3 regions of the Mesorhizobium sp. M0001 genome follow, and region 3 is predicted to be linked to each of the others. Evidence: predicted binding sites of a transcription regulator. Region 3 holds the regulator's gene; each other region holds the start of a gene.
What was found. Region 3 encodes LexA, which represses DNA repair genes until DNA is damaged. Its sites were predicted from a motif close to TGTTCNNNNTGTGTTCNG; they were not measured.
Positions count from the first base shown of each region.

Region 1: a site for LexA is predicted at 1,248-1,265, ahead of recA (recombinase RecA). Genes of this name have one in related genera too.
Region 2: a site for LexA is predicted at 1,477-1,494, ahead of NKK50_RS30245 (helicase-related protein). Genes of this name have one in related genera too.

Region 1 covers NZ_JAMYVS010000004.1:70,620-75,147, reverse strand. Annotated here, with positions in the region: gene recA (recombinase RecA) at 86-1,189, opposite strand; gene NKK50_RS13115 (carbohydrate kinase family protein) at 1,473-2,417, shown strand; gene NKK50_RS13110 (pseudouridine-5'-phosphate glycosidase) at 2,488-3,405, shown strand; gene NKK50_RS13105 (TfoX/Sxy family protein) at 3,608-3,931, opposite strand; gene NKK50_RS13100 (GFA family protein) at 4,015-4,512, shown strand.
Region 2 covers NZ_JAMYVS010000024.1:17,699-22,226, forward strand. Annotated here, with positions in the region: gene NKK50_RS30245 (helicase-related protein) at 1-1,321, opposite strand, end outside; gene phbB (acetoacetyl-CoA reductase) at 2,015-2,740, opposite strand; gene NKK50_RS30255 (acetyl-CoA C-acetyltransferase) at 2,870-4,054, opposite strand; gene phaR (polyhydroxyalkanoate synthesis repressor PhaR) at 4,357-4,528, shown strand, end outside.
Region 3 covers NZ_JAMYVS010000004.1:295,466-299,993, forward strand. Annotated here, with positions in the region: gene NKK50_RS14290 (ComEC/Rec2 family competence protein) at 1-2,335, shown strand, start outside; gene lexA (transcriptional repressor LexA) at 2,329-3,111, opposite strand; gene NKK50_RS14300 (GntR family transcriptional regulator) at 3,315-4,079, opposite strand; gene kynU (kynureninase) at 4,247-4,528, shown strand, end outside.

The sequences.
Region 1 (4,528 bases), 220 kb from region 3:
GGCGGTTTGAAACGCAATACTAAAGAACTCGGTTACTTAAGCATCGGGTAATAGACCGGATTTATGGCCGAACTCTGGCCGTACCCTACATGGCACCGGATTCTTCCTCGAAGCCGTCGTCGCTTTCGCCGCGCTCGGGGCCGCCATTCTCGAGAAACTTCTCGGCAATCAGCCCGGCATTCTGCCGCAGTGCCAGTTCGATCTCGCGCGCCGTGTCGGGATTGTCGCGCAGGAACAGTTTGGCGTTTTCACGACCTTGGCCGAGACGCTGCGAATTGTAGGAGAACCACGCGCCCGACTTCTCGACCACGCCGGCCTTGACGCCGAGGTCGACCAGCTCGCCGGTCTTGGACACGCCCTCGCCATACATGATGTCGAACTCGACCACCTTGAAGGGCGGCGCCAGCTTGTTCTTGACGACCTTGACGCGGGTCTGGTTGCCGACGACCTCGTCGCGGTCCTTGACCGAGCCGATGCGGCGGATGTCGAGGCGCACCGAAGCGTAGAATTTCAGCGCGTTGCCGCCGGTCGTGGTTTCCGGCGAACCGAACATGACGCCGATCTTCATGCGGATCTGGTTGATGAAGATGACCATGGTGTTGGAGCGCGAGATCGAGGCGGTCAGCTTGCGCAGCGCCTGGCTCATCAGACGAGCCTGGAGACCGGGCAGCGAATCGCCCATCTCGCCCTCGATTTCAGCGCGCGGCGTCAGGGCGGCCACCGAATCGACCACCAGAACGTCGATGGCGCCGGAACGCACCAGCGTGTCGCAAATTTCCAGCGCCTGCTCGCCGGTGTCGGGCTGCGAGATCAGCAGGTTTTCGAGGTCCACGCCGAGCTTGCGGGCATAGACCGGGTCGAGCGCATGCTCGGCATCGACGAAGGCGCAGATACCGCCCTTCTTCTGGGCTTCGGCAACTGTGTGCAGCGCCAGTGTCGTCTTGCCCGAGCTTTCCGGCCCGTAGATCTCGACAATGCGGCCGCGCGGCAGGCCACCGACGCCAAGCGCGATGTCGAGGCCAAGCGATCCGGTCGGCACGGTTTCAATCTCGACGACCTGCTCGTTGGCGCCCAGCCGCATGATCGAGCCCTTGCCGAAGGCGCGCTCGATTTGCGACAGCGCCGCGTCCAGAGCCTTTGATTTGTCCACCGCTTTGTCCTCTACAAGCCGCAAAGTATTCTGAGCCATGATACATCACCCCTTGGTCGTCAATGAAGGCCGGACAATCCGTAATCCCTGCCCTATTTGTACCTTTTTTGTTCTCGTTTGGCAAGAGGGGTCAAATATCTGAAAAGCAATCTTTATCCGGATTTGTTCTTTTTTTGTCTCATGGTTTCGTTTCCGGATGTATCCACCATTGGGCCAGGCGCTCCGGCGGTTTGGCTCCGCCCGAATCGCTGGCTTGCTTGCGAAGCTCCGTCGCACAGCCTAGCGCTTGTCTGGTTCGAATAACAAAGGTCATATCGCCTACATGGTGAAATCAGCAAAAATACTGGCGGTGGGCGGCGCCCATATCGACCGGCGCGGTCAGGTGTCCGGTGCTTACGTGCCGGCGGCGTCCAACCCCGGCACGATGCGCGAGGATGTCGGCGGCGGCGTCTTCAACGCGCTGCGCAGCCTCGTGCGGCGCGGCGTCTCGGCCTCGCTTTTGTCGGTGCGCGGCGGCGATGCCTCGGCCGAGACGGTTGCGCGCGCCATCACTGAGGCCGGCATTGCCGATCTGTCGGCGGTGTTCCTCGACCGCACCACGCCGAGCTACACGGCGCTGATCGATCGCGACGGCGAGCTGATCACCGGCTTTGCCGATATGGCGCTCTACGATTTGGCGTTCCCCAAGCAGATCCGCCGCTCCAAGGTGCGCGAGGTGGTCGCCGAGGTCGATGCGGTGCTCTGCGACGCCAATCTGCCATCAACGGCGCTGGAGCGGCTGGTGGGGGTCGCCGCCGGCAAGCCGGTGTTCGCCATCGCCATTTCGCCGGCCAAGGTGGTGCGGCTGATACCGGTGCTGAAGGAACTCGCGCAGGTCTTCATGAACCGGCGCGAGGCCATGGTGCTGGCCGGCGTCGATGCCAATGCCACCGAGCGCGAGACCGTCGACGGACTGCGCTGCAGCGGCCTCACCAGTGGCGTGGTGACGGCGGGCGACGGCCTGGTGCTGGGATTCGACGAAGCCGGCGCCTTCTCTATCCTGCCGCCGGCGCCGAGAAAAGTCGCCGACGTCACCGGCGCCGGCGACGCGCTGGCCGGCGCCACCATCGCTGCCCTGCTGCGCGGCCTGGCATTGCGCCAGGCCCTCCGCGAAGGCGTTGCCGCGGCGACGCTCGCCATCGAAAGTTCGGATGCCGTGCCGGCCTTCACCGCCGCGACCTTCACCGAGGCACTGGCTCTTGTACCCGACGCACAGGAAATGGCATGAGGGCGGCCAATTGCCATTGCCGGAGCGCGACGTCCAAGCGGACGCGCGGATCTCCGGATCGGAGACCATCATGACACCGCAAAGCGCCCGCCCCTTCATCGACATCCACGCGCCCGTGGCCGAGGCGCTCGCCGCTGGCCGCCCCGTCGTGGCGCTGGAAAGCACCATCATCACCCATGGCATGCCTTACCCCGACAATGGCGCCATGGCCGCCAATGTCGAAAAGATCATCCTGGACAATGGCGCGGTGCCGGCGACGATCGCCGTGGTTGCCGGCCGCATCAAGATCGGGCTGTCCGACGGCGAGCGCGAGTCGCTGGCGATGACCGGCGACGCCATGAAGCTGTCGCGCGCCGATCTCGGCTTTGCGGTGGCGCAAGGCCGCACCGGCGGCACCACGGTCGCCGCCACCATGATCGCGGCCGACATGGTCGGGATCAAGGTGTTCGCCACCGGCGGCATTGGCGGCGTCCACAAGGGCGCGGAAAAGAGCTTCGACATCTCGGCCGATCTCGACGAGTTGGCGCGCACGCCGGTCATCGTCGTCTCGGCCGGCGCCAAGGCGATCCTCGACATCGAAAAGACGCTGGAAGTGCTGGAGACGCGCGGCGTGCCGGTGATTGGCCATGGCTGCGAGACGATGCCGGCCTTCTGGTCGCGGCATTCCCCGTTCCGCGCGCCGCTGACCCTGCACAGACCGGAAGAGATCGCGCATTTCTACAAGACCAGGGCGGCACTTGGCCTGGTCGGCGGCATGCTGATCGCCAACCCGGTGCCGCAGGACGATGAAATCCCGGCCGACGAGATGGCCGGCTATATCGAGGCCGCGCAGAAGGCGGCCGAGGCGCAGAATGTGACCGGTAAGGCGGTGACGCCGTTCCTGCTGGGCAAAATCCTCGACCTGACCGGCGGCCGGAGCTTGAAGACCAACATCGCGCTGGTCGAGAACAATGCGCGGTTGGCGGCGAGGATTGCGAAGGCGCTGTAGGATCGCCTACGTCGGCGGGACAGCACCCCCCTCTGGCCTGCCGGCCATCTCCCCCGCAAGGAGGGAGATTAACAGCTTAGCCGCAGGCTCCCATTTTCAACGTTGGTGATTGGCGAAGGCCAATGTGACAACTGATCTCCCCCCTTGCGGGGGAGATGTCCGGCAGGACAGAGGGGGTGGGAAGAAACGCGGCGGTCCCGGTTCACTTCCCCGCCCTTCGTCCCGCCTCATACGCCCGGCGCGCCCACACCCTCATCTCGTCAGGATCATCAAACGCGTCGTCGGGAATGCTCCAGTACGGCATCGCGACCAGCTTGCCGTGGCGGGTGCCGGTATAGGTCCATTGCTTGCAGCCGGCGGCTTCGAAGTCGGGCGCGCTTTGCTCGTCAGCCTTGAGCAGCAATTCGCCGCGCAGCACGATGGCGACGATGACGCCGTCGAAATAGATACCCTTGCCGCCGAACAGTTTTCGGATACTGACCGGGCCGAGGCCTTCGAACAGTTCTTCGATGCGTTCATTGTCCATGCCGCAATCATGTCACCGGGCTTGCCATGGCTGCAACCAAAAACCATGCTGGCAAGTTGAGAGCCATCCGTCGGAGTTCTGTCATGCCGCTGCTGCTCAAGGGATCCTGCCGCTGCGATGCCGTCCATTTCGAGGTGGAGAGCAACACGCCGGTGCCGTTCATGCTGTGCTACTGCTCGATCTGCCGCAAGCAGCAGGGCGGCGGCGGCTTCGCCATCAATCTCGGCGCCGATTACAAGACGCTGAAAATCAAGGGCAAGCGCAATCTCGGCGTCTACCAGGCCGAGATCGCGGACGACGAGCATCCAAAGTGCGAGATTTCGACGGGCGAGCGCGATTTCTGCAAGAAGTGCGGTTCGGCGCTCTGGCTCTACGATCCGACATGGCCGGACCTGGTCCACCCCTTCGCCTCGGCAATCGACAGCGAGTTGCCGAAACCGCCGGAGAAGGTGCATCTGATGTTGAAATACAAGGCGAGTTGGGTCGAGCCGGTGATCGGCAAAAAGGACAAGGTCTTCGACGTCTATCCCGAGGAATCGATCGCCGACTGGCACAAGCGGACGAAGATGTGGGTGAAGTAAGCAGGGAGGCGCGGAG
Region 2 (4,528 bases), on a different contig from region 3:
CGAATGTCCAGGTGCGGATCTGCGCAATGCGGTGCGACAGCGTGTCGATGTCCCCCTCGGTCGTATCGGCGCGGCGCACCTGCTCGGCCATGTAGTTCTCGTCGACATGGCCGTGTTTGGCGAGGTCGGTGTAGATAGAAGCGATCAGGTCGGAGTGCTGGGCCGGCGCGATCTTGCGGTAGTCCGGCAACGCGCAGGCTTCCCACAGCAGCGCGACGCGCTTGGCATTGGTAGCCAGCGCGCGGATGTCCTCGTCGCGGGAGAGATGTTCGAGCGCCTGCGCATCGACCGCCGGCAGCGCGCGCGTCAGGCCTTCGACCGGCGCGTTGGCCTCGATCGAGCGCTTCAGCGCGTCGAGGCTGGCGAAGTCGAAATGCGCGGTGCGCCATTGCAGCACCTTCACCGGATCGAACTCGTGCCCCTCGATGCGCTTGACCAGTTCCTCGTCCAGCGGATCGACCTGGCCGGTGACGCCGAAGGTGCCGTCGCGCAGATGCCGGCCGGCGCGGCCGGCGATCTGGCCGAGCTCGGCCGCCGTCAGGTTGCGGTACTGGTAGCCGTCGAATTTGCGGTTCTGGGCGAAGGCGACATGATCGAGATCAAGGTTGAGCCCCATGCCGATGGCGTCGGTGGCGACGAGATAGTCGACGTCCCCTGCCTGGAACATTGCCACCTGGGCATTGCGGGTGCGGGGCGACAGCGCGCCTAGCACGACCGCCGCTCCTCCTTGCTGGCGGCGGATCAGCTCAGCGATGGCATAGACCTCGTCGGCGGAGAAAGCGACGATCGCCGTACGCCGCGGCAGGCGGGTCAATTTCTTCGAACCGGCATAGGCCAGGTGCGACAGGCGAGGGCGCGTCACCACCGAGACGCCTCTCAGCAGCTTTTGCAGGATGCCATGCATGGTGGCCGCGCCGAGCAGCAGCGTTTCCTGGCGCCCGCGCAGGTGCAGGATTCGGTCGGTGAAGATATGGCCGCGCTCGAGGTCGCCGGCGAGCTGCACCTCGTCGATGGCGACGAAGGCAACGTCGGTCTCGCGCGGCATGGCTTCGACGGTGCAGACCGAATATTTCGCGCCGGGCGGCTGGATTTTTTCCTCGCCGGTGATGAGCGCCACCTTGTGGGCGCCGACCTTTTCGCAGACGCGGGCATAGACCTCGCGCGCCAGAAGGCGGAGCGGCAGGCCGATAATGCCGCTCTCATGCGCCACCATGCGCTCGATGGCGAGATGGGTCTTGCCGGTGTTGGTCGGACCCAGCACGGCAGTCACGTCGCGGCCCGACAGGATCAGCGGCTCGGTGTGTTTCGGCTGGATGTTCATCGGCCTGGAGATGAGGCTTTCTGCATCGTGTTGTCGGGAGCGCGCCTCGCGTGGCGCGTATGACAGGCGACACATAGGGATTTCAGGCGCGAAGCGAAAGCGGAATGTTCCGGCCGGCAATCCCACGGTTCGTCTTTGAGGTCTCAATTAACAGTTGGAACGAGTCTGGAACGAATCGGCGACGAATCAGTGACTCCGGCAGATTCAGCTTTTGTTCACGGCTACATGTGGATTTTGCGAGGCTGAGTCTCACCATATGCTGAATCGCGGAAACTGGCCCGATTCCTGCAAGGCGACCATTGGCGTTAACCTTTGCCGGCGGGGCATCGTCGTGATCCGATACGCCTCGGCCAACATTATGAAATTGTTGAATTTTCTTAATCGGCCTTAACCATTTGCCGGTGATTTTCGGCGTTGGTCGTTAACGTTGCGCTCAAAGCCGGAACGAATCGGCGATCAATCAGCGATGGCGGGATTTTCCTGGTTTGTTCACCCCAACATGTTGTGTTATCCACAGCTTGTCCACCGAGAATTCACAGCTTGCGAACCGGGTTTTGCACAGGGCGCCTGGAAATCGTTAATCTTTGCGTGCCGGAACGGGTCAATGTCTAGCGCGCAGCCCGGAACATCGCCGGCCGGCGATGAAAAAACGGGCCATAAGCCGGCCCGTCCTACCGGGCGAAATGCTGTCGTTCAGGCGAAATACTGGCCGCCATTGGCTGTGATGGTCGAGCCGGTGATGAAACCGGCGTCCTCAGAGGCGAGGAAGACGACGCAACGCGCGATCTCTTCCGGTTCGCCGAGGCGGCCGACCGGGATCTGCGGAATGATGCGTTCATTCAGCACCTTCTCGTCGATCGCCTTGACCATCTCGGTGGCGATGTAGCCGGGGCAGATGACATTGACTGTGATGCCCGCGCGCGCGCCCTCCTGCGCCAGCGCCTTCGAGAAGCCGATGTCGCCGGCCTTTGCGGCGGAATAGTTGACCTGGCCGGCCTGGCCTTTCTGGCCGTTGATGGAGGAAATGGTGATGACGCGGCCGAATTTGCGGTCGCGCATGCCGCCCCACAGCGGATGCGTCATGTTGAAGACCCCAGACAGATTGGTGTCGATGACTTCCTTCCACTGCTCGCGCGTCAGCTTGTGGAACATGGCGTCGCGGGTAATGCCGGCATTGTTGACCAGCACCGAGACCGGGCCGAGATCGGCCTCCACCTGTTTGATTCCGGCGGCACAGGCGTCGTAGTCGGCGACCGACCATTTGTAGGCCTTGATGCCGGTTTGTGCGCTGAACTTCCCCGCTGCCTCGTCATTGCCGGCATAGTTGGCTGCAACGGTGTAACCGGCATTCTTCAGGCCGATCGATATGGCGGCGCCGATGCCGCGCGATCCACCGGTGACGAGCGCTACTTTGGTCATTGAAAGTTCTTCCTCCCTTTGGTCGGAAGAAGGGAATAGGGAGTAGGGAATAGCGAGTAGGGATCGATATCCCGCCGCGCTGCTCCTTCTTCCCCATTCACTACTCCCTATTCACTACTCACTTCTCTTTCACAGCGCTTCCACGCACAGAGCGACGCCCATCCCGCCGCCGATGCAGAGCGTGGCGAGGCCCTTCTTGGCGCCGCGGCGGCGCATCTCGAAAACCAGCGTGTTGAAGACGCGGGCGCCCGACGCGCCGATCGGATGGCCGATGGCGATGGCGCCGCCATTGACGTTGACGATCGACGTATCCCAGCCCATGCCCTTGTTGACGGCGCAGGCCTGCGCGGCGAAGGCTTCATTGGCCTCGACAAGGTCGAGGTCCTTGACCGACCAGCCGGCCTTCTCGAGCGCCCGCTTCGAGGCGGGAATAGGTCCGGTGCCCATGATCGCCGGATCGACGCCGGCCGTCGCCCAGGATGCGATGCGCACCAGCGGGGTGATGCCGCGCCTTGTGGCTTCAGCCTCGCTCATCAGCAGCGCGCCGGCGGCGCCGTCATTGATGCCCGACGCGTTGGCGGCGGTCACGGTGCCGTCCTTGTCGAAAGCCGGCTTCAGCTTGGACATGGCGTCGATGGTGGCGCCGTGGCGGATGTACTCGTCCTGGTCGACGACAGTGTCGCCTTTCCTGCCCTTGATCGTGAAGGCGACGATCTCGTCCTTGAACTTGCCGGCCTTCTGCGCGGCCTCGGCCTTGTTTTGCGAGGCCAGCGCAAACTGGTCCTGGTCGTCGCGGGTGATCTGGAACTGGCGGGCGACGTTCTCGGCGGTGTTGCCCATGTGGTAGCCGTTGAAGGCGTCCCACAACCCGTCCTTGATCATGGTGTCGATCATCTTGTAGTCGCCCATCTTGACGCCGGCGCGCAGGTGCTCGGCGTGCGGCGACAGCGACATCGATTCCTGGCCGCCGGCGATGATCACAGTGGCGTCGCCGGCGGCGATCTGCTGCATGCCGAGCGCGATGGCGCGCAGGCCAGAGCCGCAAACCTGGTTGAGCCCCCAGGCGGTGGTCTCCTTGGGCAGGCCGGCATTGATCGACGCCTGGCGGGCGGGGTTCTGGCCCTGCGCGGCCGTCAGCACCTGGCCGAGAATGACCTCGTCGACTTCACCCGGCTCGACGCCGGCGCGCGCCAAAAGCTCCCTGATGACGACGGCGCCAAGTTCATGCGCCGGGGTGGCGGCGAAGGCGCCGTTGAAAGAGCCGACAGCCGTGCGTGCGGCGCTGGCAACGACGATTGAATTGGAAGCGGACATTTTTCTCTCCAGACTTCGAGGTGTCGTGTTCTTGGGGGCTTGTTGGGACTTTTCTTGCCCGTTCCACACCCCAAGTCAAACCGGAAATGGGCATGCCGGCCAAGCGCCGCAAGCAGGGCGTGAGCGGCCGGCGGGATCGCCCAACCTTTGCTGCGCAGCATAATTGGCCGGCCATGCAGCAATAAATGATGCCGCACTGCACAAAGCGCTTGGAATTATAGAGCTTTTGCGCATATCCTTAAAAATGGCGCAATCGTTACCGGCGGCTTACTCAGGCGCGCCGGTGTCCCGGGAGGATGCTGATGGCCGCGAAAGACGACCCTATCATTATCAAGAAATATGCCAATCGCCGGCTCTACAACACCGGCACCAGCACCTATGTCACGCTCGAGGATCTGGCCGAGATGGTCAAGAAGGGCGAGGAGTTCACCGTCCAGGACGCCAAGACCGGTGACGACATTACCCATCCGGTGC
Region 3 (4,528 bases):
TCCCGGCGTCGCGCCTGCGCTGCCCGGTCACGCGTTGCCGGCGCAAGTCACAGCGCCCGGATCTATCGCCCGTCTGCGCAGACGGCTTCGCCGTCCGTCATGGCCCGCGCTCCGCCGCAGCCTTGCCGTGGCCGCCAACACGGAGCTCGACCGGGGCGTCGCCTTCCTGCTGGTGCCGGTTTTCCTGGCGGCCGGCGTCATCATTTATTTCTCGCTGGCCGGCGAGCCCGGCTTTGCGCAGCCAATCGCCATTGTGGTGCTGGCGACATGTTGCGCCCTCGCCACGCGATCGCGGCCGAGGACGCATCTGTTCTGCATGGCCGCGATGCTGTGCGCGCTCGGCGTCGTCGCCGCCAAAGTCGAGACTTGGCGCGCCGGAACGCAGATGCTCGGCTCCGAGATTCAGACACGGCTGACCGGCCGCGTCGTCAGTCTCGAACAGATGGAAAGCGGCCGCATCAGGCTGACGCTCGATGTGGTTTCGACCGCTTACCCCGAGCTGCGCTACGCCCCGGAGCGGGTCAGGCTCTCGGCGCGGACCGTTCCCGCCGATATGACCGCCGGCTCCCTGATCACCGGCTATGCCAGGCTGTTGCCGCCGACCGGTCCGGTGCGGCCGGAGAGCTACGATTTCTCCTTCGACAGCTATTTCACCGGTATCGGCGGCAGCGGCTTCTTTCTCGGCAATCCGAAAACCATTGCTACGCAGGGACCGCCGCCGCTGACCGCGCGGCTCTCCTCGGCAATCGAGAACGCGCGCGAAAACATTGCCGACCATATCAGGGGCAAAATCGGCGGCGCCGAAGGCGAGATTGCCGCGGCGTTGATTGTCGGGGTGCGCGCCGGCATCCCGGACGAGGTCAACGAAGCGATGCGGCGCACCGGCATCTACCACATCATCTCCATCTCCGGCCTGCACATGGCGCTGGTTGCCGGCACCATCATGGTGTTGCTGCGTGGCGCCTTTGCGCTGTTTCCCGATTTCTCTTCGCGCCGCCCAGTCAAGAAATATGCAGCAGTGGCAGCACTCGTCTCCATCGCCGCCTATCTCGTCATTTCAGGCGTCGTGGTTGCCGCCGAGCGCAGCTTCATCATGCTGGCGGTCATGCTTGTCGCCGTGCTGTTTGATCGCGCCGCACTCACCATGCGCAATCTGGCGATCTCCGCCATTGCCGTCATCCTGGTGTCGCCGCACGAGGTGGTCGGTCCCAGCTTCCAGATGTCGTTTGCCGCCACCGCCGCCCTTGTCGGCGCCTATGCCGGCTGGGCCGATTACCGCGCCGACAAGGTGAGAACGCCGCTGGCAAAGCGCTCCTTCGTCGGCTTCCTGTCGCGAAAATTCGCGCTGGCCATGGGCGGCCTCGCCATGACCTCGATCATCGCCGGCAGTGCAACCTTGCTGTTCGCCATCTGGCATTTTCAGCGTGTGTCGCCGCTCAGCCTGATCGCCAATCTGGCCGTGATGCCGATTGTTTCGTTGATCGTCATGCCCTTTGCCGTGCTCAGCGCACTGGCGATGCCGTTCGGCGCCGACGGGCCGCTCCTCTATGTGATGGGCAAGGGTCTGATGGCGATGATCGCTATATCGGCCTGGATTTCCGAGCGCTCGCCGGTCGACGCCGTCGGGCTGATCTCCATCCGCTCGGTGCTGTTGGTGGCGGTCGCCCTCGTCATCGCCACCATGGCCACCACCTGGCTCAGGCTGGCGGCCGTGCCTTTCGCGCTGGCCGGCCTGTTGACGGTGCCGCAGGTGCTTACGCCCGACGTGCTCATATCCGAGGACGCACATCTGGTGGCCATGCCGATAGGTGGCGGCGAACTCGCCCTCAACCGCGAACGCTCCAACGAATTCACCACGGACAATTGGAAACGGGCGCTGCGGGCCGAAACCATTATCCCGCCCGAGATTTTCGAGGCAACAGATACGCGGTTCGATCTCGATCCGCTCGATCTGCCGCCCGGGTCGCCCTTCTATTGCATGGGCGATCTCTGTATCGCCCGGCACCCTTCCGGAGCCATTGTAGCGCTTGCGAAAGACCGCAAGACGGCGCGGCCGGCCTGTGCCTTCGCGAGCCTGATCGTCATCGATGACGCCACCGCCTACAATCCGTGCCGCGACCCGCTGGTGCTGGTCGTGACGAAGAAACAGCTGGCCCGCGACGGCAGCGCCGCCGTCTTCTTCGATCCGCAATCGGCAGCTGCAGCGCCAACCATCCGCTTCGCCGTCGACAAGCCGTATCGCCCCTGGCACGAGCAACGCCGCTTCTCCCGCGAAGCGCGCGGCCTGCCGCCTTACAACCAGCGTGAAAAATACAAACCCAAGCCGGCTCAGTAGCGCCGGATCAATCCGACAAGCTTGCCCTGCACCTTCACCCTGTCCGGTCCAAAAATGCGGGTCTCGTAGGCCGGGTTGGCGGCTTCCAGGGCGATCGAGGCGCCCTTGCGGCGGAAGCGTTTCAGGGTCGCTTCCTCATCGTCGACCAACGCCACCACGATCTCGCCGGGGCTGGCTGTGTCGGCATTGCGGATGATGACCGTGTCGCCATCGAAAATGCCGGCCTCGATCATCGAATCGCCCTTGACCTCGAGCGCGTAGTGTTCGCCGCCCATGATCATATCGGGCGGCACCGAGATCGAATGGGTCTGATGCTGGATGGCGTCGATCGGCACGCCGGCGGCGATGCGTCCCATAACCGGGATTGAAATCGCGGAAACGGCATCGTCATTGCCGGCCGACATCGAACGCGACGGCGAGCCCGGCTTGATCTGGCGGCCGAGACCGCCTTGGCCCATCGCGCCTTGTCCTTGGCCGCCTTGCCCTTGGCCGGTTTGACCAAGACTGCCCTGAATCACGCTCGGCGAAAACTTCCTCGCCGCATTGAGGCCTGGTGCGATCGAGTCGGGCAGCCGCAGCACTTCCAGCGCGCGCGCCCGGTTCGGCAGCCGGCGAATGAAACCGCGCTCCTCAAGCGCCGTGATCAGGCGGTGGATGCCGGACTTGGAGGCGAGGTCGAGCGCTTCCTTCATCTCGTCGAAGGACGGCGGGATTCCGCTCTCCTTCAGGCGTTCATGGATGAACATCAGAAGCTCATGTTGTTTGCGCGTCAGCATCGCGGCCCCCAAGGGTTCTGAAATCAGAATCAGAAAAAACAAACCCAGAACAAACACTATCTGTTCCAGTTGTGTTCCGCAACCTTTTAAAGTTTAATGAATGTGTTGACGTTTTGTTCAGCGTAACGTTCGGCGCTGCGAGCGCCGCCTGCGCCCATTTGCCGGCAACGGGTGAAACGAAGCCAAAGTGCCCTGCGCGTCGGCTACGACCGCCGCTTCCTTTTCGGACGGGGCTGCGCAGCATCCGCGCCGGGTTCGCTCTGGGCATAGACCTGCAGCGTGTAGCCGATGTGAGCGGTCATCAGAGTTTTCGCACGTTCGACGTCGCGATCGAGGGCCGCTTCCATCAGGGCGGTATGGTGTTCGATCGCCACGGCGTCGCGCAGGGCCGCCACGGCCTTCCGGTGTCCATCCGTGCGGCCGGCGGCGGCGCGCAGCGTCGGGACCAGACCCAGAAAGCGGTGATGGCGATGCAATTGGTCGGAAATCGTCGCATTGAAGCGCAGCAGCCAGCTGGATGTCGCGGCACTGAGCAGCGCCGCATGGAAGGCATCGTGTTTTTCGTACCACGCGTCGACCGCATCATCCGATGGATCGTCGAGAACAGACCCGCACCGTGAGAGACGATAGTGGGCGGCAACGACCGCGTCTTCCCACTCACGGTCGCCCTTCTCGATCGATTCCACCAGCAGGGGCAGTTCGACCACCAGCCGCGCACGCGCCAAATCCTCGAGCTCCGCCCGAGAGGCGGGAGCGACCGCAAACCCGCGGTTGCTGATGGCGGTCACAAGCCGTTCCGCCTCCAGCCGCGACAGCGCCTCGCGCAACGGCGTCCAGCCGATGCCGTAGGTGTTGCGCAGCGTGCTCAGCTTCAACGGCGCGGCAGGCGCCAGCCGGGTCGCAAGAATATCGCGCCTGAGCAGGCGATAGGCCACTTCCGTCTTCGAGGTCTGCTCGTCATCCAGCATCGTGATCCATCAGACATAAACGCTCGGCTGAGCATTATATATCAAAGCCTTTCAATGGGTGAATTATATATAATGTTTGACAGTTCAAGGGCGACCCCTCAAGATCGCCGGCATGTTTGGGCGGGCAGGCTCCGCCGCGCGCGTTTGTCCATGGAGGGGCGCGAATCATGATGACACCCGATCTCGCTGCAATCGAAGCAATGGATGCCGCCGATCCGCTGCGCTCCATGCGCGAACGCTTTGTCTTGCCGCAAGGCGTGATTTATCTCGACGGCAATTCCCTGGGTGCCGCGTCACCAGCCGTCTTCAGCGAATTGCAGCAGGCCGCCACGCAGGAATGGGCGCACGACCTCATTCGCGCCTGGAACACGGCTGGCTGGTTCAACATGCCGGTGGAACTGGGAGATCAGCTCGGACGACTGATCGGCGCGGCTGACGGGCAGACGGTG